DNA from 4 places in the Exiguobacterium sp. UBA5002 genome. Region 4 is predicted to be linked to each of the others. Evidence: riboswitches for the same ligand, from Rfam matches in the RefSeq annotation. Region 4 holds a riboswitch; each other region holds the start of a gene.
What was found. A riboswitch is a leader RNA that binds a small molecule or an ion and turns the genes downstream of it on or off. The one in region 4 is predicted to bind thiamine pyrophosphate.
Positions count from the first base shown of each region.

Region 1: it holds a riboswitch for thiamine pyrophosphate, as region 4 does, so the genes downstream of both, thiD (bifunctional hydroxymethylpyrimidine kinase/phosphomethylpyrimidine kinase) here and tenA (thiaminase II) in region 4, are expected to answer to the same signal.
Region 2: it holds a riboswitch for thiamine pyrophosphate, as region 4 does, so the genes downstream of both, thiT (energy-coupled thiamine transporter ThiT) here and tenA (thiaminase II) in region 4, are expected to answer to the same signal.
Region 3: it holds a riboswitch for thiamine pyrophosphate, as region 4 does, so the genes downstream of both, B4C70_RS02460 (ECF transporter S component) here and tenA (thiaminase II) in region 4, are expected to answer to the same signal.

Region 1 is NZ_DGYQ01000045.1:97,953-105,909, reverse strand. It holds gene B4C70_RS13710 (ArsR/SmtB family transcription factor) at 1-36, opposite strand, end outside; gene B4C70_RS13705 (hypothetical protein) at 92-526, opposite strand; gene thiE (thiamine phosphate synthase) at 547-1,185, opposite strand; gene thiM (hydroxyethylthiazole kinase) at 1,175-1,942, opposite strand; gene thiD (bifunctional hydroxymethylpyrimidine kinase/phosphomethylpyrimidine kinase) at 1,923-2,726, opposite strand; TPP riboswitch at 2,843-2,953, opposite strand; gene B4C70_RS13685 (murein hydrolase activator EnvC family protein) at 3,017-4,294, opposite strand; gene B4C70_RS13680 (murein hydrolase activator EnvC family protein) at 4,497-5,900, opposite strand; gene B4C70_RS13675 (VOC family protein) at 6,164-6,574, shown strand; gene B4C70_RS13670 (type 1 glutamine amidotransferase domain-containing protein) at 6,622-7,134, opposite strand; gene B4C70_RS13665 (hypothetical protein) at 7,161-7,334, opposite strand; gene B4C70_RS13660 (organic hydroperoxide resistance protein) at 7,367-7,801, opposite strand.
Region 2 is NZ_DGYQ01000026.1:31,730-39,686, forward strand. It holds gene B4C70_RS07350 (DAK2 domain-containing protein) at 1-1,134, opposite strand, end outside; gene B4C70_RS07355 (Asp23/Gls24 family envelope stress response protein) at 1,160-1,522, opposite strand; gene rpmB (50S ribosomal protein L28) at 1,806-1,994, shown strand; gene B4C70_RS07365 (amino acid permease) at 2,134-3,537, shown strand; gene B4C70_RS07370 (thiamine diphosphokinase) at 3,592-4,194, opposite strand; gene thiT (energy-coupled thiamine transporter ThiT) at 4,196-4,756, opposite strand; TPP riboswitch at 4,817-4,926, opposite strand; gene rpe (ribulose-phosphate 3-epimerase) at 4,949-5,605, opposite strand; gene rsgA (ribosome small subunit-dependent GTPase A) at 5,608-6,513, opposite strand; gene pknB (Stk1 family PASTA domain-containing Ser/Thr kinase) at 6,539-7,957, opposite strand, start outside.
Region 3 is NZ_DGYQ01000013.1:57,445-65,401, reverse strand. It holds gene B4C70_RS02480 (DEAD/DEAH box helicase) at 1-913, shown strand, start outside; gene B4C70_RS02475 (glycerol-3-phosphate acyltransferase) at 910-1,440, shown strand; gene B4C70_RS02470 (GNAT family N-acetyltransferase) at 1,454-3,004, shown strand; gene B4C70_RS02465 (50S ribosomal protein L25/general stress protein Ctc) at 3,295-3,966, shown strand; TPP riboswitch at 4,062-4,161, shown strand; gene B4C70_RS02460 (ECF transporter S component) at 4,262-4,834, shown strand; gene B4C70_RS02455 (ABC transporter ATP-binding protein) at 4,831-6,360, shown strand; gene B4C70_RS02450 (energy-coupling factor transporter transmembrane component T family protein) at 6,332-7,054, shown strand; gene B4C70_RS02445 (NAD(P)/FAD-dependent oxidoreductase) at 7,110-7,957, shown strand, end outside.
Region 4 is NZ_DGYQ01000004.1:1,442-9,398, reverse strand. It holds gene B4C70_RS00225 (class I SAM-dependent methyltransferase) at 1-230, opposite strand, end outside; gene B4C70_RS00220 (sporulation protein) at 341-1,114, shown strand; gene B4C70_RS00215 (glycoside hydrolase family 3 protein) at 1,323-3,239, shown strand; gene B4C70_RS00210 (hypothetical protein) at 3,270-3,578, opposite strand; gene tenA (thiaminase II) at 3,630-4,325, opposite strand; TPP riboswitch at 4,399-4,505, opposite strand; gene B4C70_RS00200 (DUF1002 domain-containing protein) at 4,700-5,581, shown strand; gene abc-f (ribosomal protection-like ABC-F family protein) at 5,858-7,657, shown strand; gene B4C70_RS00190 (alanine/glycine:cation symporter family protein) at 7,854-7,957, shown strand, end outside.

The DNA.
Region 1 (7,957 bases), on a different contig from region 4:
ATCAATCGCAATCGTTTCACAACGGGGAATGTCCATGTCCGTCACCTCGTTTCTACCTATATTGCACCATGAGAAACGGGACATTGCAAGTTCAGCGCATTCGTCTGCGAATGAGCCAAAACACGAACCATCCTCCTACGTAATCTCCGATATCCCAGACAATTCGATTTTGATCGACAGCGCGTACGCCGATGTCAATGACTTTCGTGCTTTCTAATCGATTCGTATAACGTTGACGAAGTCGCGTCGGAATCGGTAGATGAAGAAGTGCCCGGTAATAGATATCTAAATGAGTATGTCCCCAAATTTCCGTCGCAATCGAGCTCGTTTTAATATACAACGGACGTTTGTAGCGTCTTTCATACTTTTCTTTCAATAAAAGACCCATCTCATAAGATATACGATTAGGACGCGGAAATAAGACTTTTCCTAGATGGTAGATTCCCTGATTATCGACTCGAATGATTTGTGGTTCTAACCGATATCGAATCCAATAGCCGCGAAAACGGATCGTCTGCCATTTCAATACAATCACCTCTGAACGGATTATACCCTGTTCTGAAGTGATTGATGCCATTCTCGCACAGCATCTGTCATTTGCTGCGCAGCGAGTTGCCGATCTTCTTTAGCGAAAATTTCTGAGATGACGGCATACCCTTCTAGCGGGATAGGCAGAGAAGAGACATTCGTTGCTGTGATTCCACCAATACCGATTAGAGGTAATCGTACGGCTTCTCGAATTGCCTGAAGCATCGTGTGCGACATGGAATCAGCGTCCGCTTTGGATGACGTCGCAAATAGAGACCCCACGCCTAAATAAGATGCTCCGTCCCGTTCTGCTTCAATCGCTTGTGCAACGGTTGCTACTGACACACCGATCACGGCATCTGGTAAAAGGCGACGTGCTGCGATTAAAGGAATGTCTTCTTGTCCGATATGCAAACCAGCTCCGACGAGTAATGCGATATCGATCCGGTCATTGATGATCAAAGGAACGTCGTAGCGATCCGTGAGTGTTTTCAACCGAACTGCCTGATCGTAGAATTCCTTTCCTTGTGCTGTTTTTTCCCGTAATTGCACGATCGTCGCACCACCTAAAACAGCTTCCTCAACGACCGTCTCGATCGCGACTCCAGGATGGTACCGACGATCCGTCACTGCATAGATGGAGTAATCAATTGACACGTTCTGTCACCTCCACCAGATCTTGCACCGTCATGAGGCTGATGGCATTGAACAACTCTCGTTTAAAATCACCAAGACCTTGCGCGGAGGCTGCTTGTTCTCCTGCTTTTCCCATGACGAATGTCCCGTGGACAGCCGCCTCAAATGCCGTATATCCTGCACCGAGGAAGCTCGCAATCAAGGAGGCCGTCATGCAGCCCGTACCCGTGATGTCTCCCAAACGTGGTGTTCCTACATGTAATTCCATTTCACGCGTTCCATCCGTGATGTAGTCGTTCGGACCTGTCACGACGAGGACAGATTGGTGTTTGCGAGCGAATGCACGAATGCTTTCTCGATCCATCATTGCATCTCCCGCAGCATCGACTCCCTTAGTTCGCCCATCTTCCCCAAGTAACGTCTTGATTTCAGAAGCATTTCCTTTAATGACCGTACACCCGAGATCAATGAGTTCTTTAGAAAAGGCAGTACGTAATGTCGTTGCCCCTGCTCCAACTGGATCAAGAACGATTGGGACATTCAAACGTCCCGCTTCACGTGCTGCGAGTCGTTGAGCTGCTTGCATGTCTGCATCAATCGTACCAATGTTTAAGACAAGAGCTTGTGCGAGTCTAACCATCTCTTCTACTTCACGAATGTCTTCCGCCATGACGGGTGATGCTCCAACAGCGAGTGTGACGTTTGCGCAGTCGTTGATCGTCACCGTGTTCGTCAGATGGTGAATGAGTGGTTTGTGTTCAAGAATGGTCGTAAACATGTGTATCCCTCCAAAGTGAGTGAAAATGATGTGTCGGTCCAATACCTTGTCCGAGGGCAAATCCATGACGAATTGCCTCCGTGACATAGCTCTTTGCCTGTCTTACACTATCTGTTAAATCTTCTCCAAGCGCCATCCGCGCCGCAATCGCCGCAGATAAGGTACAACCAGTTCCATGAGTATGTTGATTGTCTAACCGTTCCGATGTGAAGCGGTGTTCCACTTCCCCATCAAACAACAAATCCGTCGCAGCTCCTGAGAGATGTCCACCTTTTAGTAATACTGCCCCTGTCTGTGTAGCCAATTGATGCATCGCCAGTCGCATTTCCTCTAGATTGGTCACTGATCGTCCTGTTAACCGCTCCGCTTCCGGTAAATTCGGTGTGACGAGTGTCGCAAGCGGCAGAAGTTCTGAAATCAATGCTTGTTCAGCTTCCGTCCGCAATAGGACATGACCACCTTTAGCGACCATGACGGGATCTAATATGATAGGAACTGTCTGTTTGCGGAGATGTGTAGCAATGACACGAATCGTCTGCGCATTCGAGACCATCCCGATTTTGATCGCATCGACACGAATGTCTGAAAAAATCGACGTTAACTGGGCATCTACGATTTCTGGGGACAACTCTTCCACCGCTTGAACACCCAACGTATTTTGCGCCGTGACGGCTGTCAGGACGCTCATTCCATAAACCCCTAAAGCCGAAAAGGTTTTTAAATCTGCTTGAATCCCAGCTCCACCACCGGAGTCGGATCCTGCAATCGTCAGTACATGTTTCATGTTCTTTTCACCTTCCCATCGAGCAATGTAAGGGAGTCGTGACCGACAAAAAAAAGCGTCGACCGCTGTAAAAAAGCAGTCGACGCTATACGAAAGCGTTATACACGCATTCCGGTATCCGTTCGGCTCAACTTTCCTACGCTGGTATTATCCAGTTCAGGTAATAGGGTCGAAAACAGATTGGTTTTCCTCTCAGCCGGATTCCTCCAGCTCCCCTAGTTGCTCAAGTATTCGTTTCGCCTTAACTGTAGCATAGAGAAGAAAAAAAAACGAGCCGAAGCCCGTTTTGATTACAGATATGCTAATGGATTGACTGCATTTAGAGGAGAAGAGGCACTGTATTGATAGCCTCCGACATGTAGTTCGAAATGTAAGTGTGGTCCTGTTGAATTCCCTGTACTACCAAGTGTCCCGACTTGCTGACCTTGAGAGACCGTTTGTCCTGCACGAACCGATAATGAACTCATATGTGCGTAGACAGTCGTGTACACTTGTCCATCTAGGAAGTGAGAAATCATGACATGATTGCCGTAAGGTCCACCACCTGATGCTGTAATGACCGTTCCAGCTGCTGCAGCGACGATTGGAGATCCGACCGAACCACTGAAATCAACACCGTTGTGGAACGTATAACCGTTCGCGCCGCTTGCTGGTCCGAATCCTTGTGACACTCCACCAGAAGATGGTCGAACGAATTTCCCTCCACTCGAAACAACCGGCGGGACAACAGAATCAGTTGATTCCGAACTCTTACCTGCTTGTTTTGCTGCTTGAGCATTCGCTTTAGCGGCTTTTTCGGCTGCCGCTTTCTCCGCTGCTGCTTTTTCAGCCGCTGCTTTAGCAGCTGCCTTCGCTGCCGCAATTGCACGTTCTTGCGCTTCGAGAGTCGCTTGAAGTTCTTTTGCGTCTAACAGTTCTGTCGTGAACTTCGTCTTCCCTTTTCGTAATTTCTTCAGCGTGGCACTACGTTCTTTCATTTGAAGCTTTAACGCTTTCTTTTGTTCAAGCAATACTTTCTTTTCTTGCATTTGCTCCGCTTTTTTCTCAACGAGCGTTTGTTTTGCTTCTGCTAATTTTTGTTGCGTTGCGATGTAATCCGAAATCATTTTATCGTCTTGCTCAGCGATTTTTTTCCCCGCCATGACACGGCTGAATAAATCACCTAAATCCTTCGATCCAAAAATGACTTCTTCCCATTTAATCGAGTTTCCATCGTTCTCTTGGAAAACACGCAAACGATCACCGAGTAGTTCTTCCTGTTTCTGTAACATTTCTTCGTAACGGACGATGTCTACCTTTAACTCATCGATTCGAACGTTCAACTGTTCGATTTGTTTATTTTTTTCAGAGACTTGGAAAATCTTTTCGTTGATTGCTGCGTCAATTTGATTGATTTGACGTTGCTCTTTTGAGATTTTAGCTTCTTGTTTTTTGATCGCTTTTTCAAGTTTACGTTGTTCAGCGGCATTTTCAGCCTTTTTTTCTTTAATGGTCGCTGCTGCGATCGGTTGCGTTCCTGTTATAAGTAATGCTCCTAAAACAATGGTAGAAATTAGTTTTTTTAGCATATATCGTTTTCCTCACTTATGTTTTTTTCATATTTTATTATAGTATTCAAGTTTCTCTCATATCTGAAATAGATTATAGCACCGTAATCGTTTCAAAAAAATTTCATTTACATTTCAAATGAAAACGATTTTTTGTAATATATGATTTGTTTTTTGAAAATGACAAAAAAAGAACCGTTGCATATGCAACGATTCTTTACGATTAAAACATCGACATTGGATTGACTGAGTTAGCTGGACCTGTTGCACTGTAGCTGTATCCACCAACGTGAATTTCGAAGTGTAAGTGTGGACCTGTTGAGTTTCCTGTGCTACCACGTGTACCGATTTGTTGACCTTGGCTGACACGTTGACCTGCACTAGCGTTCAATGAACTCATATGTGCATAGACTGTCGTATATGTCTTCCCGTTCAATTGGTGAGCGATCATGATGTGATTTCCGTAAGGTCCGCCACCTGATGCTGTAATGACTGTACCAGTTGCAGCTGCCACGATTGGCGTGCCAACTGGACCACCGAAGTCAATCCCGTTATGGAACGTATAACCATTTTCTCCGCCTGCAGAACCATACCCTTGTGTCACAGCACCAGCAGTTGGATGAATGAAGAGTCCGCCTGATGATGGTGACGGTTTAGGTGTCGCTGGAGCTGACGGCGCTGGAGCTGGCGCAGTTGGTGCTGGTGTAGATGGTTTTGGTGCCGATTGTTTTGTCGAACCAGAAGGTTTTGCTGACTGCGCTGCCTTCTCTTGTGCTGCTTGCTGAGTTGCTGCTTGCGCTGCTTCAGCTTCTGCTCGTGCTTTTGCTTCACGTGCAGCTTGAGCTTGACGTTCTTTTTCGATTCGCGCTTCACGTTCACGCGCTGCTTTTTCAGCTGCAATCGCTTTTTCTTGAGCAATCAAAATTTGCTGGACTTCTTTTGCATCCATCAATTGTGTTTCGAACTTTTCTTTTTTCTTACGTAGTTCTTTTAAGCGTTTGTTCCGCTCTTTTAATTGTGATTCAAGATCCGCTTGTTGATGTTTTAATTCTTTTTTCTCAACGACCAACTGCGCTTTCTTTTCTTTTACTTCTTGCTGCGCATCCGCTAATTGCTTTTGCGTATTCTGGTAATCCGTGATCATTTTATCATCTTGTTTTGAAATGGATTTCCCTGCCATGACACGGCTTACGAGATCACCAACGTTTTTAGCACCAAAGATGACTTCTTCCCATTTAATTGAGTTTCCATCATTCTCTTGCATGACACGAAGACGATCACCGAGTAGTTTTTCTTGGCGTTTTAGTTTCGCTTTATATTTCTCAATTTCTTTTCCAAGTTCAACGATTTCACGTTCTGTTGCTTTGATTTGACGATCCTTTGTTTCGACAGCAAAGATTTTTTCGTTCAACGCTTCGTCTAGTCGATTGACTTCTTGTTGTGTTTTAGAGATTTTTTGACCTTCTTGATTAACAGAAGACTCTAAGTTTTTTTGCTTTTTAGCATTGTCTTGTTGCTGTTGTTCGTTTTTGGCTTTCTGTTCACTTAAATCGTCAGCTGCTGCAAAATGAGGTGCTGATGAAAGAACCAGTGCGGAAACGATGAGCGACGCGAACGTTTTTTTCATGTAGTATTCCCTCTTTTTCTGTAGTGTATGTTTTATGATTTATCGTAGAGTATTTAAGTTAAATTTAAATTCTGTAATAGTTTTTCTTTTTTATAAGAACGTTTTTGATTATAGCATTCATTCCTCTTCCATAATATTTCAGTGATATTTCATTTTAAATAAATCTTTCCTCTTCTATGTAATAGAAACATTTGGAAGGTAACTCATCGTTGCAACTTTGAAGTGTTTTTGGGAAACTGAAGCGAATAGAAGGAGGATATCATATGAAATTAGACCACACTGGAATTGCTGTTCGCGACATGCAGGAAGCCATTTCATTTTATACAAACGTACTTGGAGGAACTTTAACAAAAGAGTACTCGAATCCTGCGCCTGGTGTCGCTTCCAATATTGCGGTCATCGAGTTCGATGATGCGCACATCGAGTTGTTAACGCCAACAAGTCCGGGTAGTCCGATCGCACGTTTTTTAAAACAACGCGGGAAAGGTGTCCATCACATTGCTTATCGTGTAGAGGATTTAGATCAAGCGATTGAAGAAGCAAAACAACAAGGCTTAACATTTTTAGAAGATACGTATCGAACGACGCCGTTCGGGCGACGACTGATTTATATGAATCCCCGGCATTCACACGGCGTCATTACAGAACTCTGTGATTATCCAGAAAATCTATAAAAAATCAGCACTGCGATAGCGCAGTGCTGATTTTTCGTTTCATGGTATTAGCCGAGTTTAGCTACGATTTCCCGATTGAACGCAGGAATGTCATCTGGTTGACGACTTGAGACGAAATTATCGTCGACGACGACTTCTTCATCTGCAAAGTCCACACCAGCATTTTCTAAATCAATTCGAATTGATTTATAACCTGTCATTTTTCTTCCTTTGACGATTTTTGCATTAATCATCAATTGTGGTCCATGGCAGATCGAGAAAATCGGTTTTTTCGACATATCGAATTCTTCGACGAATGAGACGAAACGCTCATCTTCTCGAAGTAAATCTGGTGAAAATCCGCCTGGAATCAGGAGAGCATCGTAGTCTGCTGCTGAAGTCTCATCAATCGAGAGATCAACGGTTACTTTTGCCTCTTCCTGCTTCCCAACGAGTTCTGCACCTTTTTTGGCACCAATGACCGTGATCTCGTGCCCTGCTTCTTTTAATGCATCAACCGGTCCTGTGAATTCTACATCCTCAAAATGATCGGCGAGTACAACGGCTACTTTTTTAGACATGTGATTCATCCCCCAAGTTGTTTGATTTAGATTGGATCTTCTCCGCGATCTCGTGGAGAAACCGTATCATCTGGCATTTCGTCTTTTCCTTTTAGGATTTCCTTTTGCTGCTCCTCTGTCAGTTTCCGTTCTTTATCCGACAGACGATCCCGTTCATCTTCAAACTCTTCATTTGGACGATCGGTTTCTTTCGGTGCCATGGAAAACCCTCCTTATGATCCGTCGCTTATACTTATAATGAATCGACGACTTTAACAGAAAGATCTACATCGATATTTCCGCGTGTTGCTTTCGAGTACGGGCAAAAGTTGTGTGTTTTCTCAAGCAACTCTTCTGCTTCCTCTTGTGATACGCCAACGACTTCGACGACGAGTTTCGCTGCAATTTTCACACCGTTATCCGCTTCATCCTGTAAGAGGCTGACTTCTGAATTCGTCCGCGTCTCGACTCGTTTTTTTGCTTGGCGCGCCATTAAATTATAGGCACCATCAAAACAAGCGGCATATCCTGCTGCGAATAACTGTTCCGGGTTTGATGTCGGAATGTCTTCTTTGCCTTTTGTTCCTGGCATGACTAAATCGAGATTAATGACGTTATCGTCTGAAGCGACTTTCCCGTCGCGACCACCGACTGCAGATGCACGTGAAGTAAGAATGACGTTTGACATGATAGAAAACCCCTTTTCCTGTTGAATTAAAAAATGCATTTTTTGCCACATAGACAGTAATACCCGTCACTGAGGGAGATAAACACAAGAGGTGTCTATCACCTTAGCTAATCATTTTTTAAGTAGACAAAAAAAGACGATGAACTCGAAGTCCAT
Region 2 (7,957 bases), on a different contig from region 4:
ATCTTCAGTCGACGGGTTCATCGTTTGTCCGCCTTCGATGACGACACTGACACCGAGTGATTTAAAGAGTTCGCTGATTCCTTCACCCATTGCGACTGTCACGAGGGCTGCTTTCGCTTTTGCCTTCGGTGCAGCGACTGGAGTGACTTGGTTCGCACCTTCTTCTTCAAGGATCGTCGAGTGTTGTTGACGCATGTTTTCAATCTTAACAGCGACGAGTTCACCGAAACGTTGTCCTTTTGTGATGACTTCTCCTGGTGTTTCAACGTGGACGTGAACTTTAAGGAGTTCTTCATCCGCTACGACGAGCAATGAATCACCGAATTCCGCTAATTCGTTACGGAAGTCTTCTTCGCTGAATGGTGCATTCGCAAGCTTGTCATCTTGGAAACGAACCATGATTTCCGTACAGTAACCGTAATGGATTTCTTCTGTCGACATGAAGCTTTGAGCCGTTTTATGATGCTCTGCTTCGACGAGTGCTTCCATGACAGGCGCATGCGGTTTGTCGAGTTCTTTTCCTTCGAGTGTTGCGAGGAATCCTTCATAGATACAGACGAGACCTTGACCACCAGAGTCAACGACGCCGACTTCTTTTAATACCGGAAGAAGTTCTGGTGTTCCGTCGAGCGATACTTTCGAAGCTTCGACGAGTTGACGCATCAACTCTAAGAAATCCGTCGTCGTCTCAGATTGTGCGATAGCAGCGACAGCTGTTTCACGGGCAACCGTCAAGATTGTTCCTTCAACCGGTTTCATGACTGCTTTGTATGCTGTATCGACACCTTTTTGTAACGCATCTGCGAATTCCTTCGTATCAATCGTTGTTTTGCCTTCGATTGATTTCGAGAATCCACGGAACAATTGACTTAAGATGACGCCAGAGTTTCCGCGCGCCCCCATCAATAATCCACGTGCGAAGACGTTCGCGACTTCCGATACAGAATCCGAAGTGGATTTACCTGCTTCTTTTGCTCCTGAAGTCATCGTCAAATTCATGTTCGTTCCCGTATCACCATCTGGCACAGGGAAGACGTTCAATGAATCGACGAAATCTGCATTTTGATAGAGATTCGCCGCGCCATTTTGAATCATCTTGACTAACTGCGCTCCTGTTAAACGATCTACACTCACTAAAGTTTCCTCCTCTATTCCCGCCTTAGACATTCGTCAAGCGGACTCCTTGGACAAAAATGTTCACAGATGTCACGTCAAGACCTAGTGCCTGACTGAGCGTGTATTTCACGCGACTCTGTACGTTGTTCGCCACCTCTGAGATTTTCGTTCCATAGCTTACGATGATATGCATATCGATATGGACCTGCTCTGAAGCCTGTCGAACGATGACACCGCGTGCAAAGTTCTCACGTTTTAAGAGTTCAGCAAGACCATCCTTGATTTGAGACTGGGATGCCATACCAACGACACCAAAACATTCCATTGCTGCGCCGCCCGCAAGTTGCGCGACGACATCATTATCTACATCAATCTTTCCATAGGTCGTTTTCATCTCGATCGCCACCTGAGTAGCCCCCTTTGAATATTGTATTCTTCTCATAATTCTACTATAAGGACCTACTATTGAAAAGTCGCCGTACTGACTATACAATGAATAAGTGAAAAATAGTAGCGGTCAAACGAACTTTTACCATCATCCTCATCCATTATTTTAAATTTCGAGGTTGTCTGTCAAGTTTTTTTCTTGTCAGCTACTTTTTTTATGTTGCAACCGCCCTGACACCATGCTAAGATAGCAAAGTGTCTATTAGGACGAACGCAAAACAACATAAAAGGAGGCGGAACGCATGGCACGTAAATGCTACGTTACTGGGAAATCGCCAAAGTCGGGTAACAACCGTTCACACGCATTGAACAAAACAAAACGTACTTGGGGAGTCAACGTACAAAAAGTACGTATCCTCGTCGATGGTAAGCCGAAAAAGGTTTGGGTTTCAGCTCGAGCTCTTAAATCAGGTAAAGTCGAACGCGTATAAGGCGCAACCACCGGATGGGAATCTTCCCTTCCGGTTTTTTTATGCCCTCATTTATTTTTCTCATAAACTAATTGTTGCTTTTATGAAAACGCTTACAATAGGAACGTACTTTATTTTGTCAGAATTGGGGGAAGTCATCATGCAACTCAAACGAGAGATGACGAGTCGACACCTGTTCATGATTTCACTCGGCGGAATCATCGGAACAGGCTTATTTTTAGGGTCAGGATTAACGATTTCACAAGCAGGACCTCTCGGGGCGGTCCTCAGTTACATCGTGGGTGGGACCATCATGTATCTGACGATGTTATGTCTAGGAGAATTAGCGGTCTATCTGCCGGTCTCGGGGTCATTTCAGACCTATACGACCCGCTTCATCGGACCAGGGGTCGGCTTTGCCGTCGGTTGGATTTATTGGCTCGGCTGGGCCGTGACGGTGGCACTCGAAATTACAGCTGCCGGCAGTTTGATGGACCGCTGGTTTCCGAACGTACCCGTTGTCGTCTGGTGTACCGTCTTTACGGTCTTACTGTTCGGTCTGAATGCCGTCTCCGCCAAAGCATTCGGTGAAGCTGAATTCTGGTTCTCGAGTTTGAAGGTCCTCGCGATCCTGTTCTTCATCATTCTAGGTGGCGCTGCTTGGTTCGGCTGGTTACCGATGGAAGCAGATCGTCCGACATCGTTATTTGCGAATTTTACGGCAAGCGGTTGGTTTCCAAACGGGATTCTCGGTGTCTTGACGACGATGATTGCCGTCAACTTCGCCTTCCAAGGAACGGAATTGATCGGTGTTGCGGCTGGGGAGTCCGACACGCCCGAAAAATCGATTCCAAAAGCCATCCGCAATACAGTCTGGCGGACGTTCATCTTCTTCGTCTTATCGATTACGATCGTTGGTGCATTAATTCCGTATGAAACAGCTGGCGGAGTCAGCAGTCCGTTCATCATGGTCTTTGATGCGATCGGTATTCCGTACGCTGCTGATTTGATGAACATCGTCGTCTTGACGGCACTATTGTCCGTCGGAAACTCCGGATTATATGCGACGACTCGGATGTTATGGGCAATGGCGCAAGAAGGGATGATTTCAAAGAAATTATCTTACGTCAATGCACGTGGTGTGCCGATGCGGGCGTTGCTCTTTACGATGATGTTCGCGATGTTATCGCTTCTGACCGCATTTTTTGCAGAAGATACCGTCTTCATTTGGCTCTTGTCCTTAGCCGGACTCGGGGCTCAAGTCGGCTGGATTTCAATCTCTGCTTCGCAGCTTGCATTTCGTCGTCAGTTCGTCCGAAACGGACACGATGTATCCGAACTGAAATTCAAGACACCACTCTATCCGGTGTTACCACTGATTTCGTTGACACTTAACGTCGTCGTCCTCGTCAGTCTTGCGTTTCAAGCGGATCAACGAATCGCTCTATACATCGGTGTTCCTTTCTTCCTTGTCATGTGGGGAAGTTATCATCTCTTCGTCAAAGGAAAACATCTATCCGCTCAAAGCGACATCCGTGTCGCCCCTTCTCAATTCGAAGAATAATTTCATCTAAAAAGAGGCCGCGGAGTCATCCACGGCCTCTTTCCTATGATTGTGCTATTCCTTAAGCGTCCGCATCATCAATAGTTCTCCTTGATGGAGCTCTACCTTCGCTTCTGACGCACACCATTCATTACTGACGGTCAAGGAACCTCCGACCGGTACTGGATGTGCATCAAGTGGATATTTGACTCCGGATAAGCTTAAAGTCGATGGTACGAGTGGAATGAACGAAAGATAATGATAGCTCCCTGCTTCGACTGCATACGTTCCCTCAGCCAAGTATCGTACCTCTTCTCGTTTCGTCACGAGTCGTGCCTCTGGGTATCGCTTCAATAGATATACATTTTGGACGGTCATGTCGAGCCGCCCACCTGTCGCCCCGATAATGAAGGTATCCTCAAACTGTTTCTTCTCTGAGACTGTACGAAGTGCCAGTTCGAGATCCGTTTCATCTTTCTCGGCCGGATGAACGATTGCCCCTTCTGGTACATAACCAAGAGAATCAAAATCACCAATCTTCAGGTCGCATGTCAGCCCAAACGATTCAATCGTCTGAACACCACCGTCGACACCAACGATAAAGTCACCTGGCTGACAAAACGTCCGTAAATCCGGCGCTTCTTCTCGCGGACCGGCACAGACGAGAATCGCCCGCATCTCAGACACCTCGTGCCGAATAACGGAGTAAGCGTGGCGCAGTCGTAAATAAAAGACCCGCAACGACACCACAAAGAACGTAAGACGGTACCATGTATGTCGCGTTATAAATCAATGAATACGGTACGACTGGACCTTCGGCATACTCAGCAAAAAAGACGATTCCACTGATGACATGACAGATATAACGGAGTCCTGCGCCTAATAACGTCGCCAGGAGAACGAACGCCATCAAGCTTTTCTTTTGTCCATTGCGCGCAGCTAGTCTGACTTGACGCGCGAACAGACCACTTAATCCGACGACACCATACGCAATCGTATAGTCAAGCATCGGTTGAACAATCGTCAAGACTTGTGGAGCGAACATCAATTGAATCGTACCCACAAGCGCTCCCGTGACGACCCCTCCGACGACACCGTGGCGAAATGCCATGACGAAGATCGGTAACATCGCTAAGCTGATTGAGCCTCCTTGTGGCATTTTGAATGGAATCAGTAAATCAAAGACGACTCCGAGACTGGCGAAGATGGCAATTTCCATCATCACTTGTAACCGTTTCATGCTATTTTCCTCCTTCATTGTACGAGAGGACGCAAAAAGGCAGTACGACGAACGCCGTACTGCCTGCGTGCGCCACATCCCTACGTCCGTTTGAACGGAACAGGTTCGAAGGGTTAAAGTCTAAAAGACTCCTCTCAGCCGCTTTTCAAGCGACACCCCTTGCGGTCATCATATTTCGTTTTCTCGTTCTTATTATACGGCAGCCCCTTGACGAATGCTAGTGATCGCTTCCGCATAATCTGGTGCATTGTAGATTGCTGATCCTGCGACGAGAACGTTCGCACCGTTATCGATGCAAAGCTTTGCCGTTTCCGGATTGACGCCACCGTCAATCTCGATTTCAAATGTCAGACCACGATCTGCTTTCATTTGTGCAAGTGCTGCGAGTTTCGGCATGACACGCTCGATGAAGGCTTGTCCACCGAAGCCCGGATTGACCGTCATCAATAAAACCATATCGACATCCTCAAGGACGTGTTCAATCGTTGATAATGGCGTATGGGGATTCAAGACGACTCCTGCCTTTGCGCCCGCTGCTTTGATTTGTTGCAAGACACGATGGACATGATTCGTCGCTTCGACGTGGAACGTCACGATGTCCGCCCCTGCTTTGACGAAATCCTCGACGAAACGTTCTGGCTGGTCGATCATCAAATGGACATCGAGAATCATATCCGTCTTTTGACGTAAGCTGCTAAGCACAGGTAATCCAAATGAGATGTTCGGTACGAACTGACCGTCCATGACATCAAAATGGATATAGTCCGCGCCTGCTGCTTCGACTGCTTTAACATCGCGTTCGAGATTCGCAAAATCTGCTGATAAGATAGATGGTGCAATTTTAATCATCTTCAATACCTCCGGGCTCGATTCTTGATTTCGTCTATAAACATACCATAGTTCTCATAACGAGAGGACATGATTTCTTGGGCTTCGACGGCTTCCTTGACGGCACAACCGGGTTCATTCAAATGCAAGCAACCTCGGTATTTGCAATCATCTTGTACAGCCACGAATTCAGGGAAACTCCACCGTACATCCTCGATTTCCATATCATACGGAAAATCGAGGTTCGAGAAACCTGGCGTATCGGCAATCAATCCTTCGGCAAGCGGCATCAATGTGACGTGGCGCGTCGTATGACGTCCGCGTCCGAGTGATTTCGAGATCGCACTTGTTTCTAAATCAAGAGAGGGTTCCAGTGCATTGAGCAATGAACTTTTCCCGACACCGGATTGTCCGGCGAGAACGCTCGTTTTTCCAGCAAGTAACGGACGGACTTGCTCAACACCTGCCAACGTCTCACTTGATGTCTCGATGACCGTATACCCAATCTTCCGGTAAGCGGCAATCGCCTCTCGGACAGCCGGTCCTTTAACATCGTCCAGCAAATCCATCTTCGTCAACAGGATGACGGGTTGAATTTCCTTCGCTTCGATCAAAACGAGAAATCGGTCGAGCAAGTGCGCTGAAAAATCAGGTTCTGCCGCCGAGACGACGAGCAATGCCTGGTCGATATTCGCGACTGGAGGGCGTACTAAAAAGTTGTCCCGCTCCTTCACTTCGAGAATATATCCCGTCTCACTTTCGATATGAAGAACGACTTCGTCTCCGACAACTGGACTGATGCCGCGTTTTCGGAAATTCCCTCTTGCCCGTGAACGGACCTCTCCTTCTGGTGTCATGACATCATAAAAGCCACCCTGCAGACGTATGATCGTTCCTTCTCGATTCTCTTCGATGCGTTGTTCCGTCATCCTATGCACTCCTTTTTCATCACATTCATTGTGCGTCTTTTGCTTGATTGTACGTGATGGTTTTTGAACGATACACCGTATCGTCTTTATAGATCGTAATTTTTCCTTCTTCTCCTGGATCAATCGTCACCGGCACGTCGAATGTCTCATCTTGATCAATCGATTCCTCGATGACGGTCCGCTTCCCTTTCGCGTCTTCCGTCTCAATCCGGATGACTTGTTTCGGTGGTTCCTCGTCCTCGTTCTCGCTGACCGCATCATAGACGACCTTTTCAGGGAACGTTGCCGTCACCGTTTTTTCTTCCTCACCTTTTGAGATGAACACAGTCACGGAGTCGTTCGGTTCGACTTGTGCTCCTGCTTGCGGGAATTGACGGATGACTTGATCGAGCTTGACGTCACTTGAAAATTCTTGTTCAAACGTGCCGTCGAGACCCATTTCATCGAGATACGCTTTTGCTTCATCACTCGATAAGTTCGTCAAATCTTTCAATTCAAAGGACGAAGTTCCTTCTGAGACAGTGATTGTAATCGTCTGTTCTTTTGCGATCACTTCCGTTCCAGCAGAAATTGACTGTCGAATCACATTTCCTCGCGCGATTTCATCCGACTTCTCTCGCTCGACTTCGACTTTTGCGAATCCTGCTTCTTTTAGCGTTGCAATTGCTTCTTTTTCAGCTTCATCCGTCACATCCGATACCTCAACCGGAGCGCTACCAGTAGAAACGACCAAATTGACTGTCGAGCCCTTCTTGACCTGTGCTTTTTCACGAGGCGTTTGACTGATGACATCGCCTTCTTCGACCGTATCGCTACTCCGTTCCGTTGTCTCGACGACAAATCCAAGTTTCTCAAGCTTCGTTTCCGCATCGTCTCCATCCGTCTTGACGACAGATGGTACGGTGACCGTTGGATCCGGCCACATCGCGAACGTCGTAGCCGCCCCACCCAGTAAAAGGAGTAACAAGAGGATGATCCACCAGCGTTTTTTCTTTTTCTTTTCCGGTGTTTTCGGTTGAACAGTTGCGACGGCGGGTGATTCTAGTTCCGCTTTTGATTCTTCTGGCACTTGGACAGGTGATAAAACCATTGTCTTTTCCATCTCATCCTCTTCTGCGCCACGGATGCTTTCATTTGCCCGTTCGTCAGACAACGCCGTCACCATATCTGCCTTAAACGCTGCGACGGACTGTTGACGGTCATGCGGTGCTTTTGCAAGCGCCTGCATGATACAGTTCTCGAGTGCTTGCGGCACTTTCGGATTCAAGACGGATGGGCGACGCGGTGTATCTTGCAGATGCTTTAAAGCGATCGCAACCGGTGAATCACCTTCGAACGGGACTTGTCCTGTGACGAGTTCGTATAAGACAGCACCAAGCGAATAGATATCCGACTTCTCATCCGCAAATTTACCTTTTGCTTGTTCCGGTGAAAAGTAATGGAC
Region 3 (7,957 bases), on a different contig from region 4:
CGCCTTGACGGGAACTCCACTTGAGAATCGACCGCGCGATATCTGGTCGATTTTCCATGTCTTGTTTCCGGAATTACTGCCGGATTTAGCGACGTTTGAGAAATGGTCGTTTGATGACATGCAACAATTCATTCAACCATTTTTATTACGGCGTGAGAAAAAAGATGTCTTACAGGACTTACCAAAGAAGCAGATCGAGCATCATTATGTCGAGCTCGGACCGAATCAAAAACGGTTATATGCGTCGTATCTCGCCAAATTGCAACTCGAGACGCTGCAGCATTTAGACGAAACGAAACGTGAAGATCGTTTGAAGTTACTGGCGGGCTTAACGCGGTTGCGGCAAATTTGCAACGATCCGGGATTATTCGTCGAGGGGTACACAGGGGAAGCAACGAAACGAACGCGTCTGCTCTCACTGATTGCAGAAAAACGAGCAGCCGGAAAACGGATCTTGATCTTCTCACAGTATACGCAAATGCTCGAGCGCATTCGTTCGGATCTCGCGCAACGTCACCTCCCCCACTTCCTATTGACGGGTGAGACACCGCTCGAAGACCGGGTCGCGTTATGCGACCGGTTCAATGACGGTGAAGTCGATCTCTTCTTGATTTCGCTTAAAGCTGGCGGAACGGGACTCAACCTCGCCTCCGCTGATACCGTCATCCTCTTTGACAGCTGGTGGAATCCGGCCGTCGAACAACAGGCAGCCGATCGCGCCCATCGGCTTGGACAACAGTCTGACGTGACCGTCATCAAATTGCTGACACGTGGAACGATCGAAGAGAAGATGACGGAATTACAAGATCGAAAAGCCAAAATGGTCGATGCCGTCCTGACGGCTCCAGACAGTGACGCTTTGACCGTCAAGGAACTCGTTCATCTCGTAACGACAAAGGAGGAACAACGGTGATCCTGGATCTCCTGCTTGGTTATCTCATCGGTAGTATTTTAGGTGGTACGCTCTTTAAGTACATTAGTCGTACCGATTTGGCACAGGTCGGTTCCGGAAACATCGGTGCCCGCAATGCCCATCGTGCCGGTGGGCTTCCGGCCTTTTTATTCGTTTATCTGTTTGATGCCGCGAAGACAGTCTTTGCGTTGCAGATCACTGACACGTTTTATCCGGTCGCCCTCGCCGTGCTCATCGGTCACTTGTTTCCGTTGTTTCACCCACGACGCGGCGGTAAAGGGTACGCTGTATTTTCCGGAATCGTCTTCGCTATCACGCCATGGGCATATCTTGCCGGATTAGGCATACTCGGTTTGTCTTATCTCGTAACGAAAGATAGTGTCAAAGCGGGGCTTATTCCGGTCGTTTTACTTCCGTTACTACCCGTCTTCTTAGACGCAGGGTCAGTCAATATCTTGTGTACCGTTGCCGTAAGTCTACTTGTCCTGTGGGCTCATGATGCACTCCACAAGCCAGCCATTACATAAGGAGGACGTCTCCATGATCGACTTTTCCATTGCAACTGCGGACGATGCGGAAGCAATCCATGAATTGAACTACCTCACCTTTACAGAAGAGATTCCGCAACATCAACCGAACATCGAACGGAAACGAATTGATCGATTCCATGATCAGAACACTTACTTGATCGGTAAGGAAGACGATCGACTCGTCGCGATGATCGCCATTCGAAAGCATCGTCCCTTTTCGCTTGAGGAAAAGGGCGTGACGCTAGAAGAGACACTGACGGACCCAGCGGAAATCCGCTTACTTAGCGTTCGTCCCGAATACCGCAATAGTCGTACGTTCATGCAATTGATGCGCTTTTTAATGGTCTACCTCGAGCGGGAGACGATTGATCATGTCTATATCAGTGGTACGACGCGAGAAGCAAAACTATACGCGCGGTTCGGCTTCACACCGATTGCACCAACGCTTGGCAGTGGCGATGCTCAGTTTGTACCGATGTTGTTGTCGCGCGCAACATATGAACGATCCGTCATCGCGGATGTCTTACGTCCCCTGCATTTTCTAGCCGGTCCGGTCGAGGTTGCGCCGACGGTCCGTCAAGCGGCGCAACAAGCACCGCGTCCACACCGTACGGCCTCGATGCGGCAGCTCGATCAAGATTTACGTGGCCGAATGTGTCAGTTGCTGGATTTGCCACATGTCTCGATGGCCGTCGGCAGCGGTACGCTCGCCAATGATATTGTCGCGCAACAACTCACTGGACATGGATTGATCCTGAACGGCGGCGAGTTCGGTCAACGCTTGATTGATCACGCGGCACGTGCCGGCAAGTCCTTTGATGTCCATACGCTTCCCCCCGGTCACCCGATCGACTTGAAGCAACTCGCTCATCAATTGAGGCAAACGGCATACAACTGGATCTGGTTGACGCATTGTGAGACGTCAACGGGTGTTCTCTATGATCTTGATGCAGTAAAAGTGCTGTTAGATGAACGAACTGCACTCGTCGTCGATGCGATCAGCGCTGTTGGAACCGGACATTTCTCATACGATGGCTGCACTTTCGTCACGACTGTTTCCGGGAAAGCGATTGGTGGTTTACCGGGTCTTGCGTTCATTGGTCACGCAGATCGCGTCCTACCTTCTCTCTGTATTCCCCGTTATCTGGATTTAGGACTCTACGCAGAAGGGGTTGCCTTTTCCGGCTCGTCGAACCTGTTGCTTGCCTGTCAGGCAGCGCTTGATGCCCTCGATCTTAATCAAGCAGCAATCAAGATGACCTATCTCGAACAAGCCGTCCGCGCAACTGGATTACAACTCCTCGCACAACAAGAAGCACAAGCGCCGGGAATACTGACGATCGTTCATCCGTCCGCAACTGATTTAGGCGACGCTCTGCGTATTCAGGGGTATCACGTCCAGTACGAAAGCGACTATCTCGTTTACAATCAGTGGCTTCAAATTTCGACGATGGGACAGACGACGATGCGACAAATTGAACGTCTCGTTCGTGTTTTAGTTCGTGAAAATGAACGAATCACCATAAAGAATGAAAAAAATGAAAGACCTCTCAACCCTTGATTTCAAGCGGTTTGGAGGTCTTTCGACTTCGAAAAGATAAAAAAGAGGTTTATGGATTTAAAACATAGGGGTATAAACTCATTAGCACCGCATCAAACCGGTGACTTACTCACACATGTTTCTCAATATCAGCGTAATGACCTGGGAGAGAAATGCAAAGTCACGAAAGCGTCAGATTCATGAGAGTCTGAAACCGATTGTCTTAGCATGATTCATATTGTTCAGGATTCGTCCTGCTCCTACATTCATTACCTTTTGAGGGCTATACCAAATTCAAGGGGGAAATGAACATGTCAGTTAATTTAACAGCCGAAAAACGCGAGGTACGTCCACGCTCACTCCGTAAACAATTGCGTCATGAAGGAAAAGCTCTTGGCGTCGTGTATGGTTACAAAGTGGAAAGTACACCAATCGCGTTTGAAGAAAAAGAATTGCTTAAAATCGTCCGAGAAAACGGTGAAAACGTCTTGATTTCACTCAAACTCGATGGTAAAAATATTAACGTCTTGATCAATCGCCGTGATATGGATGTCTTCACCCCAACAGTCGATCACGTTGAATTCATCGCCGTGAAAATGGATGAAGAAACAGAAGTCGAAGCAGACGTTGTACTCGTTGGCGAAGCAGCCGGTGCAAAAGTTGGTGGCTTCCTATCACAAACACTCTTTAAAGTAACAGTCGCCGCTACACCAGATAAATTACCAGAGAACGTCGAAGTCGACGTCACGAACCTCGAAATCGGCGATTCGATTTCTGTAGCCGATCTTCCAGAACAAAAAGATTTCCGCATCGTTACAGAAGGCGATATTCAAGTCGCAGCTGTCGTCGAATCGACACTCGAGCAGGATCTTGAAGAAATCGAGGAAGCAGAGGCACAAGCAGAAGCTGGCGAAGACAACGAAGCGGAAGCAACAGAAGCGTCTTCAGAAGAAACAGCTGAAGAGAACGAAGACAATAAATAAGTCGTTTAACGATACGCCCTTTGCGGCGTATCGTTTTTTTGTGTCTTGACAACAGGCGCTGGATTGCCTAAAGTGAACAGCGTATCACCTATTACCATATCCACTAGGGGAGCCCAATTGGCTGAGACGATTCACTTCGGACCCTTCGAACCTGATCTAGTTCATACTAGCGTAGGAAAGTGGAGCGATCACATCCAATGACTCCTGCTGCGCGCAGTTTTTCTGAGGACCGCTCTCTTTTTTACGGAGGGCGGTCTTTTTTGGCGTCTCCCCCATTCAAAGGAGGACGTATCTAATGCAACACTGGAAAATGAAAGAAATCATGGTCATGATGATGCTCGCCGTCGCTTGCGGCGTCATCTATCTTGGTTGGTCAACACTCTGGTTACCAATCTCAGCGATCTTCGGTCCTGTCGGTGCCAACTGGATGTTTGGCATCTGGATCATTGCGAGTCCGCTCGTCGCAGCAATCATTCAAAAGCCAGGTGCCGCTTTAATTGCGGAAGTCGTCGCGGCAGCCGTCGAACTGTTCACAGGTAGTCATTTTGGTTTATCCGCTCTTCTGATCGGAGTCTGCCAAGGACTTGGTGCGGAAATCGTCTTCGCGATGACGCGTTACCGTCGTTATGACACATGGACCTTGATGTTATCGGGTGTCGGAGCCGCGATTGGTAGCATCGTTTATAGTCTAATCGCGAACGGATTCGGTTACTACACAACGACGACGTTGCTTGCGACAACTGGCTTACAATTGATCAGCGGCGCATTACTCGGTGGCTTGCTTGCAGCCATTCTCGTCCGTCGCCTTGTTGCGACTGGTGTCTTGAACGGGTTTGCGGCAGGACGTGCGAAACGAGAAATCGCATGATTACTGTCGACGACCTCAGCATCCGCTATCCCGGTCAGATGAAATCGGTGCTCAATCATGTATCGCTGACGATTGAGCAAGGGACGACCCTTCTGCTCGGACGAAGTGGGAGTGGCAAGACGACATTACTTCATGCCCTTGCCGGACTGACACCGGAAACGATTGAAGTCGAACAGACTGGTACCGTTAACCGGTCCGGTTCGGTCGGAATCTTGTTTCAAAATCCAGAAGAACAGTTCTGCATGGAGACAATCGGACGCGAAATCGCTTTTAGTTTAGAAAATCGCTCGATTCCGCGCGTGGAGATGGATGAACGAATTGAACGCTTACTCGCACTCGTCGGTCTCCCCCTCCCCTTCTCGACACCGATCGCGAGTCTATCCGGTGGAATGAAACAGCGTCTCGCGCTCGCAGCGGTCCTAGCACTTGAGCCGACGATCTTATTACTCGATGAACCAACGGCTCAGATTGATCCAATCGGACAACATGAGCTGATGGCGTTGATTTTTCGAATTCAAAAAGAACACGATTTAACGATCGTCTTGATCGAACACCAACTTGATGTCTGTTTGCCGTACGTCGACCAGGTCGTCTTACTTGAGGACGGATCGATTACTGCGACAGCAGATCCACGGGATCTGTTCCCGCAGGATTACAAAGAGCTTCAAACGAAAGGTATTGCCGTTCCCTCTTTGTATCCGTATACGTTAGAGACGTTACCCATAGATGGACCGCAAGCGGCGCGACTTCATGTGCCTTCCCCCGTCGCTACAGCTGGTCGCTCTTTGTTACACGTCGCTGCATTATCGACGAAAGCACCATATCCGCTGACCGATGCGACATTTTCCCTGCAGACAGGAGAATGGGTGATGCTGCTTGGGGCAAATGGATCCGGGAAAAGTACACTGCTTGCGACACTCGGGCGGTTGCTTCCCAATCGTGGAACGTATCAGCTCCAGGGGCGACCGGTTCATCGTTACTCCCGGCGTCGCTTTTATGAGCACGTTGGCTATGTCTTTCAACAACCGGATCTGCAGTTTCTTAAGCTGACGGTCGAAGCGGAAATCGACTGGAGCCACCGGGCAGCGACGAACGTTAAGCGCGCGGCGTTGCTCGAACGGCTGGAACTGACATCTGTCAAACAGCAGTCACCCCTTGCTCTTAGTACGGGGCAACAACGACGGCTCAGCGTCGCAACGATGCTCGGACAAACGAAAGACTTATTGTTGCTCGATGAACCGACCTTCGGACAAGATGGATTGACGACACGACGCTTAATGGAACAGTTACAGATGGAACAACAGAACGGTACGACACTCGTCATGGCGACGCATGATATGGAGCTCGTCGCCCGGTATGCGGATCGTGTCCTCGTCATGGAGCAAGGACGGATTGCTTTTGACGGTCGCCCAAGCGAGTTATTCGCTAACGTTCCATTACTCGAGCGCTGTCAGCTACAACGTCCACTTTCGTACCAATTCCAGGAGGTGAAACGTGATGCAAACGAACGTGTCCCCGTTCGCTAAACTCAATCCCGTCATCAAGGGAAGCGGATTGTTTTTGATCATGTTTGCCTTGATTGCAACGAATGACTGGGTCAAAACGTTAGTATTCCTGAGTTTTGCTATCGCACTGCTACTCCTCTCCGGATGGGGTCCTTTTGATTTCTTGAAGCGACTTGCGCCGTATAGTCTATTATTCTTATTGACGTTCTGGATGATGGCGGCTTTCGGCAAAGGAACGAATATTCTTTGGTCGTTTGGTTGGTTTCATGTCACGTCGGAAAGCGTCGCGCACGGCTGGTTACTTGCCTTGCGGATGGCCACGTTCGTCTGCTTGAGCCTCGCTTTCGTCACGACGACCGACGCGACCCGTTTCGTAATGAGCTTGATCCATCAGGCGAAGTTATCGCCCCGCTTTGCTTACGGATTCCTTGCCGGGATTCGCTTTCTGCCGCAACTGGTCGAAGAAGTCCGCGTTTTGCGGCAAGTCCGGATGATTCGCAATGTGCACAGTCGCTTTCCTGGTGATGGATTTCTTTCAATTGGCTTGCCGCTCTTCTCACGATCGATCCAGCGGGCAGAACGGATGGCGATTGCTCTCGAAGCCCGTCACTTTTCAGCAGAGCGAACGTATTACGAGGTACCGGTCGTTCAGCGTCAGGATATTATTTATCTCGTGGTCATTCTCCTATTCATCAGTCTTGTCTTTTGGCTATGATTACCGTCACCCGTATCCGGGTACACTCTAGCAAGACAGATTGAAGGAGAACGACATGAAACGTATCCTCTTGATTGGTGCAGGTCACGCTCACCTGCATTGCATTACACACGGACCAACAGAAGACGTCGAGTGGCTGGTCCTGAACGCCTCGACGTACCAATATTACTCGGGCATGTACTCTGGGCTTGCTGACGGAACATACGACATGGATGAGATCCGTATCGACGTCGCCGTCTTATGTCGCGCTTATGATAAACCATTCATCGAGGAGACCGTCATCAAAATCGACCCCGTTGAAAAAGTCGTCTTCGGTGCATCCGGCAGACACTATACTTATGACGTCGTCTCGACAAATATCGGCTCGTTCGACTGGTCGGAAGATACGACGCGATTATCGATTAAACCGAACTACCGGTTACCGGATACATTAAAGCGACTGCAACAAGCAAAGCGTCCGGTCGTGATTGGGAGCGGAGCAGCTGCCGTCGAGGTGGCGGCGTCCTTGAAAGCGGCGGGTGTACCGATCACATTGATCACGGATCCAGATATCCTTTCTCGTCATCCGGCAGCGGAAGCCATTACGAGACGGTTAAAAGAACTCGAAGTGTACTGGATCCGGGAACGTCCTATAGATGACGAACTACCATTCCGCTTTATGCATCATCCACCAATCGAGTCAGATGCAATCGTCCGCTTGACGGGTGCCAAAGCTCCGGCATTGTTTGCAGACAGCAATCTCTTCACGGAAAACGGATTTTTACTCGTCAATGAACAGTTACAAGCGCTCGATCATCCAAGTTTGTTTGCTGCGGGTGACGCTGCGACCCTCGTCGCCTACCCCGACATTCCGAAGAATGGTGTCACGGCTGTCCGGCAAGCGCCAATTTTGCTTACGAACCT
Region 4 (7,957 bases):
CAGTCATCGAGTCGTCCGACGAAATCGTCAATTAAAATATTTTCATGCTTCATAACGCGTTCAAATTGAAACTCTACCTGCATCATCACCGTATCTCTTAATAGAATCGGTTTTACCTTGATTCGTCGGAGATCATTTGATTTTTGACGCGGATTACTTATCGTTGCATGGATCAGTATTCCTTGCGTGATTTGCGAGGCAAGACTCGCTTTTAATTCATGTAGTTCCACTAGTCGTCCCGTCCTTTTCTGATGTTCTTTCGAAACTGTAGCAAATTCGTACCTGTTCGACAAGTTTACACGCTTTATCATTCGTACGTAATCAAAAGGAGGAATTCATCATGTTCAAAAAAATTCTCTCACAAATCGGAATCGGTGCCGCAACGGTCGATACACGCTTGACGGATGACCGCTGTGAACCAGGCGGTCAAATTCACGGTGTCGTCCATATCAAGGGCGGAAACGTCGATCAAGAAATTGATCGAATTTATCTTGAATTCAACACGCAGTACAAACAAGAAGTCAATGATAGCACGACGTTTACGACCTTCACGCTCGACCGATTTGCCTTAAATGAAGCGAAGTTCACGATTGAAGCGGGTGTCGAGCGGGAAATTCCCTTTACATTACGCGTACCGCTGAATACACCACTCTCCGTCAGTCAATCGAAATCGTGGATCGAGACGGGACTCGACATCGCTCAAGCCGTTGATCCATCGGACCGTGACGCCGTCATCGTCGAAGCAAACCGCTACCAAGCGACGGTCTTAGACGCGATGGAATCACTTGGCTTCCGATTGAAAAAAGCCGATACGGAAAAATTACCTGGACGATTCCGGAAAGATTTACCGATTGCTCAGGAGCTTGAGTATTCAGCTCGCAATACACACTACGCCCATAAACTGGATGAGATCGAAATCATCATGCTTCAAGACAGCTCAGGGATTGATTTAATCGTCCAAGTCGACCGTCGTGCGCACAGTCTTGGTTCATTATTCAGTGAAATGGCTGGTGCGGATGAGTCGATGATCAAACTGCGTCTGTCCAATAGTGAACTGCAGGATCAATCGTTCGTCGAACGTCAGCTGACAAGCATCGTGGAACGCTATAGCTGATCAATCGATCGACTTTACTTGAAAGTGATTCCTCTTCAGGGGGAGTCACTTTTTTTCATTCAAGTCAGTTTGTCTAAAAACATCTTTGAAATTTATTTCAATTTGAAATCGTTTACAAATAAAATATTGTTTTAAAACAAACACCTTGCTATACTGTCCGTATTGAAAAGAATTCCAGTCACGGTTTGACTAAAGGAGGACGTACATCATGAAAAAAATCGGACAGTTCACGTTAACAGCCGGACTCGCAGCAGTACTCGTCTCAAGTAGTTTACCTGTCATGGCAGAGGCAGGATCTTCAGCCGATCGGATCAGTCACAAAATCGACACGATGACACTCGAACAAAAAATCGGGCAGATGATCATGCCGGACTTCCGGCAGTGGAATGGCAGCAATCATACGTCGCTTGCCCCAGAAGTCGCGAACATCATCGATCGCTATGATTTAGGCGGCGTCATCTTGTTTGCTGAGAACGTCAGCGAAACCGAACAGACGACGAAACTCGTTCATGATCTGCAAGAAGTCGTCAAACAAGATGCTAGCAACGATATTCCACTCTTCGTCACGATCGACCAAGAAGGTGGAATCGTTACTCGGCTCGGAACAGGGACGAACTTACCTGGCAACATGGCGTTAGGTGCGACCCGCAGTAGCACATATGCCAATGATGCCGGTCATATCATCGGTTCCGAACTGCGTGCGCTCGGCATCAATGTCAACTTTGGTCCGGTTCTCGACGTCAACAGCAATCCTGGAAATCCTGTCATTGGTGTCCGCTCGTTCTCGAGTGATCCGGAGCTCGTCGGCACACTCGGTTCCGCTCTAATGAAGGGAATTCAGTCTGAAGGTGTCGCAGCGACTGCCAAACACTTCCCGGGTCACGGCGATACGGCGACCGATTCCCACTATGGATTACCGGTCGTTGACCGATCCCTGCAGGAGCTAGAACAAGTCGAGCTCGTACCGTTCAAGCGAGCTATTGCTGAAGACATCGATATGATCATGACAGGACACATCGGGATGCCGCAAATCGAACCTGAAGTCGTCACGTCGACAAATGGTGCCTTCCCTTTACCTGCGACGTTATCGGATGATGTCATCACGGGCGTACTGCGCGAAAAACTTGGCTACGATGGCATCGTCATCACAGACGCGTTGAACATGCAGGCGATCGCCGACAACTTCACGGAATCAGAAGCCGTCTTAAAGACGTTTGACGCTGGAGTCGACATCGCGCTCATGCCGACGATCCTTCGTTCCGAGCAAGATGTCACAAAGCTCGATCAGATTTTCAAGGATGTGATCGCAGCAGTCAAAGACGGTCGCCTTTCAGAGAAACGAATTGATCAATCGGTTGAACGAATCTTGACGCTAAAAGCAGAGCGTGGGATTTGGAACGGTACGACTGACACGACATCCCTAGCTGAAAAAATCGCGCACTCGAACCAAATCGTCGGCAGTCCCGAGCATAAAGCAAAAGAACGCGCGATGACGGAAGCCGCGGTCACACTCGTGAAAAATGATCAGCGGACGTTACCATTCAAACCGAAAAAGAATGCAAATGTTCTTGTGATCGCTCCTGCGACGGATCAAACGGACAGCATGAAAAAAACGATCGCGTCCCTACCGAAGAATCGGAACTGGCACGTGACGACAGCGAATTACTCAACTACTACGCTACCGCTCGACCAAAACCCGACATTACGGGCGCAACTCGATGCAGCAGATTACATCATCGTCGGTTCCAACGTCAACACGAGTGCTAAACTACTACCTACTGCACCAGAACAAGCGGTTCCGGCTTCGATCTTCCGCTATGCGAAACAAACGGATTCACCATCCGTCCTGCTCAGTCTCCGTAACCCATACGATGTCGCCGTTCAACCGGACGCACCGGCACACGTCCTCGTCTATGGCTTCAAAGGCGACCCGAACGGACCAGACTCCGAAGCAGGCAATCTGAAATCAGCGGGACCGAACCTGCCTGCAGGTATCCGAGCGATCTTCGGAACGTTCAAACCGCAAGGCACTTTACCGGTAGATGTGCCGGTCTTTCAGAACGGTGTCTTTACCGATCAACTGCATCTCGAATTCGGTGACGGCTTTAAAAACTGGAAAAAATGATGACGTGATACACCAAAAGACCGAAGCTCCTTAAAGGATGCCTCGGTCTTTTAACGATTGATACGGATATTCGGCTTCTTCTTTCGAACGCTTGTAGACACGATGAAGTGAATAAGTCAACGAAACATAGAGGATGACGACTAGGATAGTCGCGATGGAACTCCCCGTTGTAAAACCGAACTGAAGCAACCCCTGAAAATTCTGAATCGTAGCATATGTTCCGTACACCGCCATCAAGATGGGAATGATGTACCCAACAAATCTCACTTTTACTTTTCCGAGCACCTGTTGCACGACATATGCCGCGAGAATCACAAGTGCGATCACGATGATTTCCATTCCAATCCCAACTCTCACTAAATGGTATTCCTAATTCTACCATTTAGTGATTCAAGAAGATACCTCTCGTGCCGGAATCGTTTCGTAAACTGACGCAAACGTCTCTTCCGTCCACCCCATGTGCCAGAAGAGTAACTCATAGTAACAACTTGTCACGAAATGACGTTTCATTCGCTCGCGTTCCGCTGGGCTCGCTTGCTCCGCCAGCGCATCAAGCCGTGCAATCTGTTCAAAGACGACCTTTTCGAACCATTCCGAGCTATACGTGTCGATCCATTGCTGATAGATTTTTTCTTCCGGTGTACACGTCAGTAATTGTTGCCCGACTTCATAATACAACCAGTAACATGGCAAGATGGCAGCAATCGTCTCACCAAGCGTTCCTTCACTCGCATGATGCATGTGCGAGACGTACGCATATGCTGTCGGTGCCGGTTCAAATGCTTCAAGGTCTGCTGCCGTAATACCGAGCGGCTTAAAAAATGATTGATGTAAGCTCAGTTCTGCCTCGTAAGTCGAAGTAGCATGTTCGGCAAGTGTCGCGATCGTCGCGAAGTCGTCCGCTTTTGACGCTGCCTTCGCTTGAATCTTCGCAAAGTGTTTTAAGTAATAGGCATCCTGCATGACGTAATGCCGAAATTTCGAGAGTGGTAACGTCCCCTCTCCGATTCCTTGAACGAATGGGTGCGTAAAACTACTGTTCCAATACGCTTGTGCCGCTTGTTTGATTTCTTGTGTGAATGTCATGATCTCATCCTCCTCGTTTGGTATGAAACGAAAAAACACCACCCCGAAACACACGGGCATGGCGCAAGAAGAACAAGACTTGACGCCACTTCCCTCCGTAAGTACGAACTTAATCAGGTTCAAAGGGTCCGAACGTCTTCGTTCGTCTCAGTCAGCCTACCGACTCCCCTAGTGGTCATTATTCGATTCCCATCCACTATAGCATGCTGAAAATGGAAGTCAAGTTGTCCTCTTTTCGCTATACTATGGAGTGTCAGAAGACGGATGCCGTCTCCATCTACAGACCGATTCCGAACTTCTTTCGTTCTCGTACACTAACTTTAGTACCTGATACTATAATTTATTCTGTTACTTACAAATTGGAGGATTTCATTATGCATACACCAACAAAAATCATGGCGTCAGCCGTTATCGCTTCTGCTTTATTACTCCCAACAGCCGCATCCGCCGAACAAGTCGTCGATAAGACGATCGTCACACTCGGGGAGTCACTCGGCGCAAAGGATAAAGCATGGGTGCTTTCCCGTCTCAATGCACCGGAAGGCATCACGCCGATCATCGCAACCTCTGCTGACGAAGAAAAATATCTCGGGAAAAACATTCCACAGTCGCAAAAAGGTGGCAACATGTATTCTTCGGCTAAGATTGAACTGACGGAAAAAGGAGATGGACTTTCCGTCTCGACGGAGAACATCACATGGGTGACGAAGGATATGTATCTCAACGCTCTCGTCACAGCGGGTGTCAAAGATGCCGACATCACGATCACTTCTCCCTACAAGGTGACCGGGACATCGGCACTGACAGGAATCATGAAAGCGTACGATCAAACTTCCGCTGAGACGGGAATTAAGTTAAGTGACGAACGCAAGGATTTAGCACAGCAAGAATTATCGGTCACATCAGACGTCGGAAAAACGGTCGGCACGGATAAAGTCGCTGACTTAATGAATGAGATCAAGGCTGAGATCGCCAATCAAAAACCGGAAACCAAAGTCGAGATCGAAAACCTGATCGTCCAAGTCATTCAAAACAACAATATCCAGTTGTCTGACGCACAAATGGACCGGTTGACGAATCTATTCAATCAAATGGAGCAAGCGAACATCAACTGGGGACAAATCGAGAGTGGATTGAAAAATGCGGGACAAGACATCCACGCGTTCGCAACTTCAGAAGAAACGAAAGGATTTTTCGCTAAATTATTTGATGGACTCAGTGACTTCTTCAGTTCAATCGCGGGTGTGTTCAAATAATTCAGACTTCCTTAACTGACAAAAAAATAGTAAACTAGATGTATCTGAAACGAAAGGTGGTGTGAAAAGATGGACTTTGCCGCGTGCAAACACTGGTTGATGGAACAATTGTATCTGTTGCGCGCGATTTTTCATGAAATGGCGTTCTAAGGCACCCGTCTGTCCTTTTTTAAGAACTTCATGAATGAAAAATACTGCAAAGCGCATCTTTCACACGTTAGGGAGAGTGCTATTTGCGCTCTCCTTTTTTGATGCGCGCGAAAGGATCAATTGAATATGATGATTTGCGACATTCAACACCTGACAAAACAATTCGGAGGCGAGACGATCTTAGCGGATGTTTCCCTCTTCTTAAACGAACACGACCGTGTCGGTCTGATTGGACGAAACGGGAGTGGTAAGACGACATTACTCCGCTTGCTTGCTCGCCTTGAGCAACCGGACGGTGGTGTCATCTATCAAAAGAGCGGTTTGACGATCGGCTATTTGGAACAACTTCCTGTATATAGTGAGACGCTGACCGGACTCGACGTCCTTTGGACAGCGTTTGCAGAGACTCTCGTGATCCGTTCTCGGATGCAACAGTTGGAGCAAATGATGGCGACAGCACCAGAGAATCTTGATGCGTTACTCGCGCGATATGCGGAAGCGACGAATGCGTTCGAACAAAAGGATGGCTATCTACTCGACTCGAAGATCGAGCGCATGGTGAACGGGTTACACCTTCGTCCGTTACTCACTCGTCCTTTCCACCAGTTGAGCGGTGGTGAACAGACGAAGATTTGTCTCGGTCGCATGTTACTCATGGAGCCAAATCTGCTCATTCTTGACGAACCGACGAACCATCTCGATTTAGCTGCCGTGGAATGGCTGGAGCAGTTCTTACGGGACTACACAGGAACCATCCTGCTCGTCTCTCACGACCGGGTCTTCTTAGACGCCGTCGTCACCTCGATCGTTGAACTCGAGGACGGTGAACTGACAACCTATATAGGGAATTACAGCGCGTTCGTCGTCGAACGAGAACGTCGCTTGATGGAACAGTTCCACGCCTACCAAGAGCAACAGAAAAAAATAAAGAAAATGAAGGAAGCGATTCGTCGACTCCGGCAATGGGCAAACGAAGCGTCTCCACCGAGTGAGAAATTATTCCGTAAAGCAAAATCGATGGAACGGGCACTCGAGCGGATCGAACGGATTAAACGACCACAACTCGAAGCCAAAACCGCTGATGTCTCCTTCTCTTCCACTGATCACTCGAGCCAAGTCGTCTTTCGCGCTGAAGAACTCTCGTTTGCTTATGGAACCCGTCACATTTTTGATGACGTCTCGTTCGAGATCATGGCACAGGATCGGATCGCGATCGTCGGAACGAATGGGAGCGGGAAATCGACGTTGCTCTCACTGCTGCTTGACGAATTATCACCAGAGGCAGGCACACTCACGCGTGGACCATCGAATCGGATCGGTTACCTGTCCCAGCATGCCCATTTCGAGGAGGACGCGCGGTTAATCGACTGGTTTAGAGACCGGATTGCCGTTCCAGAAGCGGAAGCCCGCCATATCCTAGCCCGGTTCCTGTTCTTTGGACCAACTGTCTTTCGGTCCATTTTGTCACTGAGCGGAGGCGAACGTGTGCGATTGCAACTCGCCGTCCTCGTTCATTCGTCGGTCAATGTATTAATTCTCGACGAGCCGACGAATCATCTCGATATTGAATCAAGAGAGACGTTGGAAGAAGCACTCGAGAATTTTTCTGGAACATTGATTGCCGTCTCACACGACCGCTATTTCTTGAATCGGCTATTTCCGCAGATCCTGTGGCTCGAAAATGGTCTGACGCGTTATCATGGTACGTATACGTATGCTCAACAGAAGCGTGCTGAGTTCGCTACGTCTTCCTCACTCCACGTAACTCCTCAAAAACCAAAACGCTTGTCACAACATGAGTTAGAAGTGCAGATCGAGCGGCTTGAACAGAAATTAGCAAAACGTGAAAAACCGACCGATACCGTTTCTAAAAGCATCCAACAGCAACTCGATGACCTATACGAACAATTGCTACAGCATGGATGATTTAGCTTTACTTGCCTGTCACTCTCGATACCGAGAGTGGCAGTTTTTTCGTTCACCTACAATGTTTTTAACTCCTAACATTTAGCTAACTTTATTAAGTTTTAAAATTTTATTTTATTTTGTTGTTGCTTATTGTCTGAAAATTCGTATAATTTAGCGTATAGCTTTTATTATTCTTTGGGAGGAATACACCATCATGAACGCCATTCAGCAAGTCATTCAAGGAAGTGTCGATTACGCCAACAATATTTTATGGTCGTATGTATTGATCGCCGTATTGATTGGCGGCGGGATCTACTT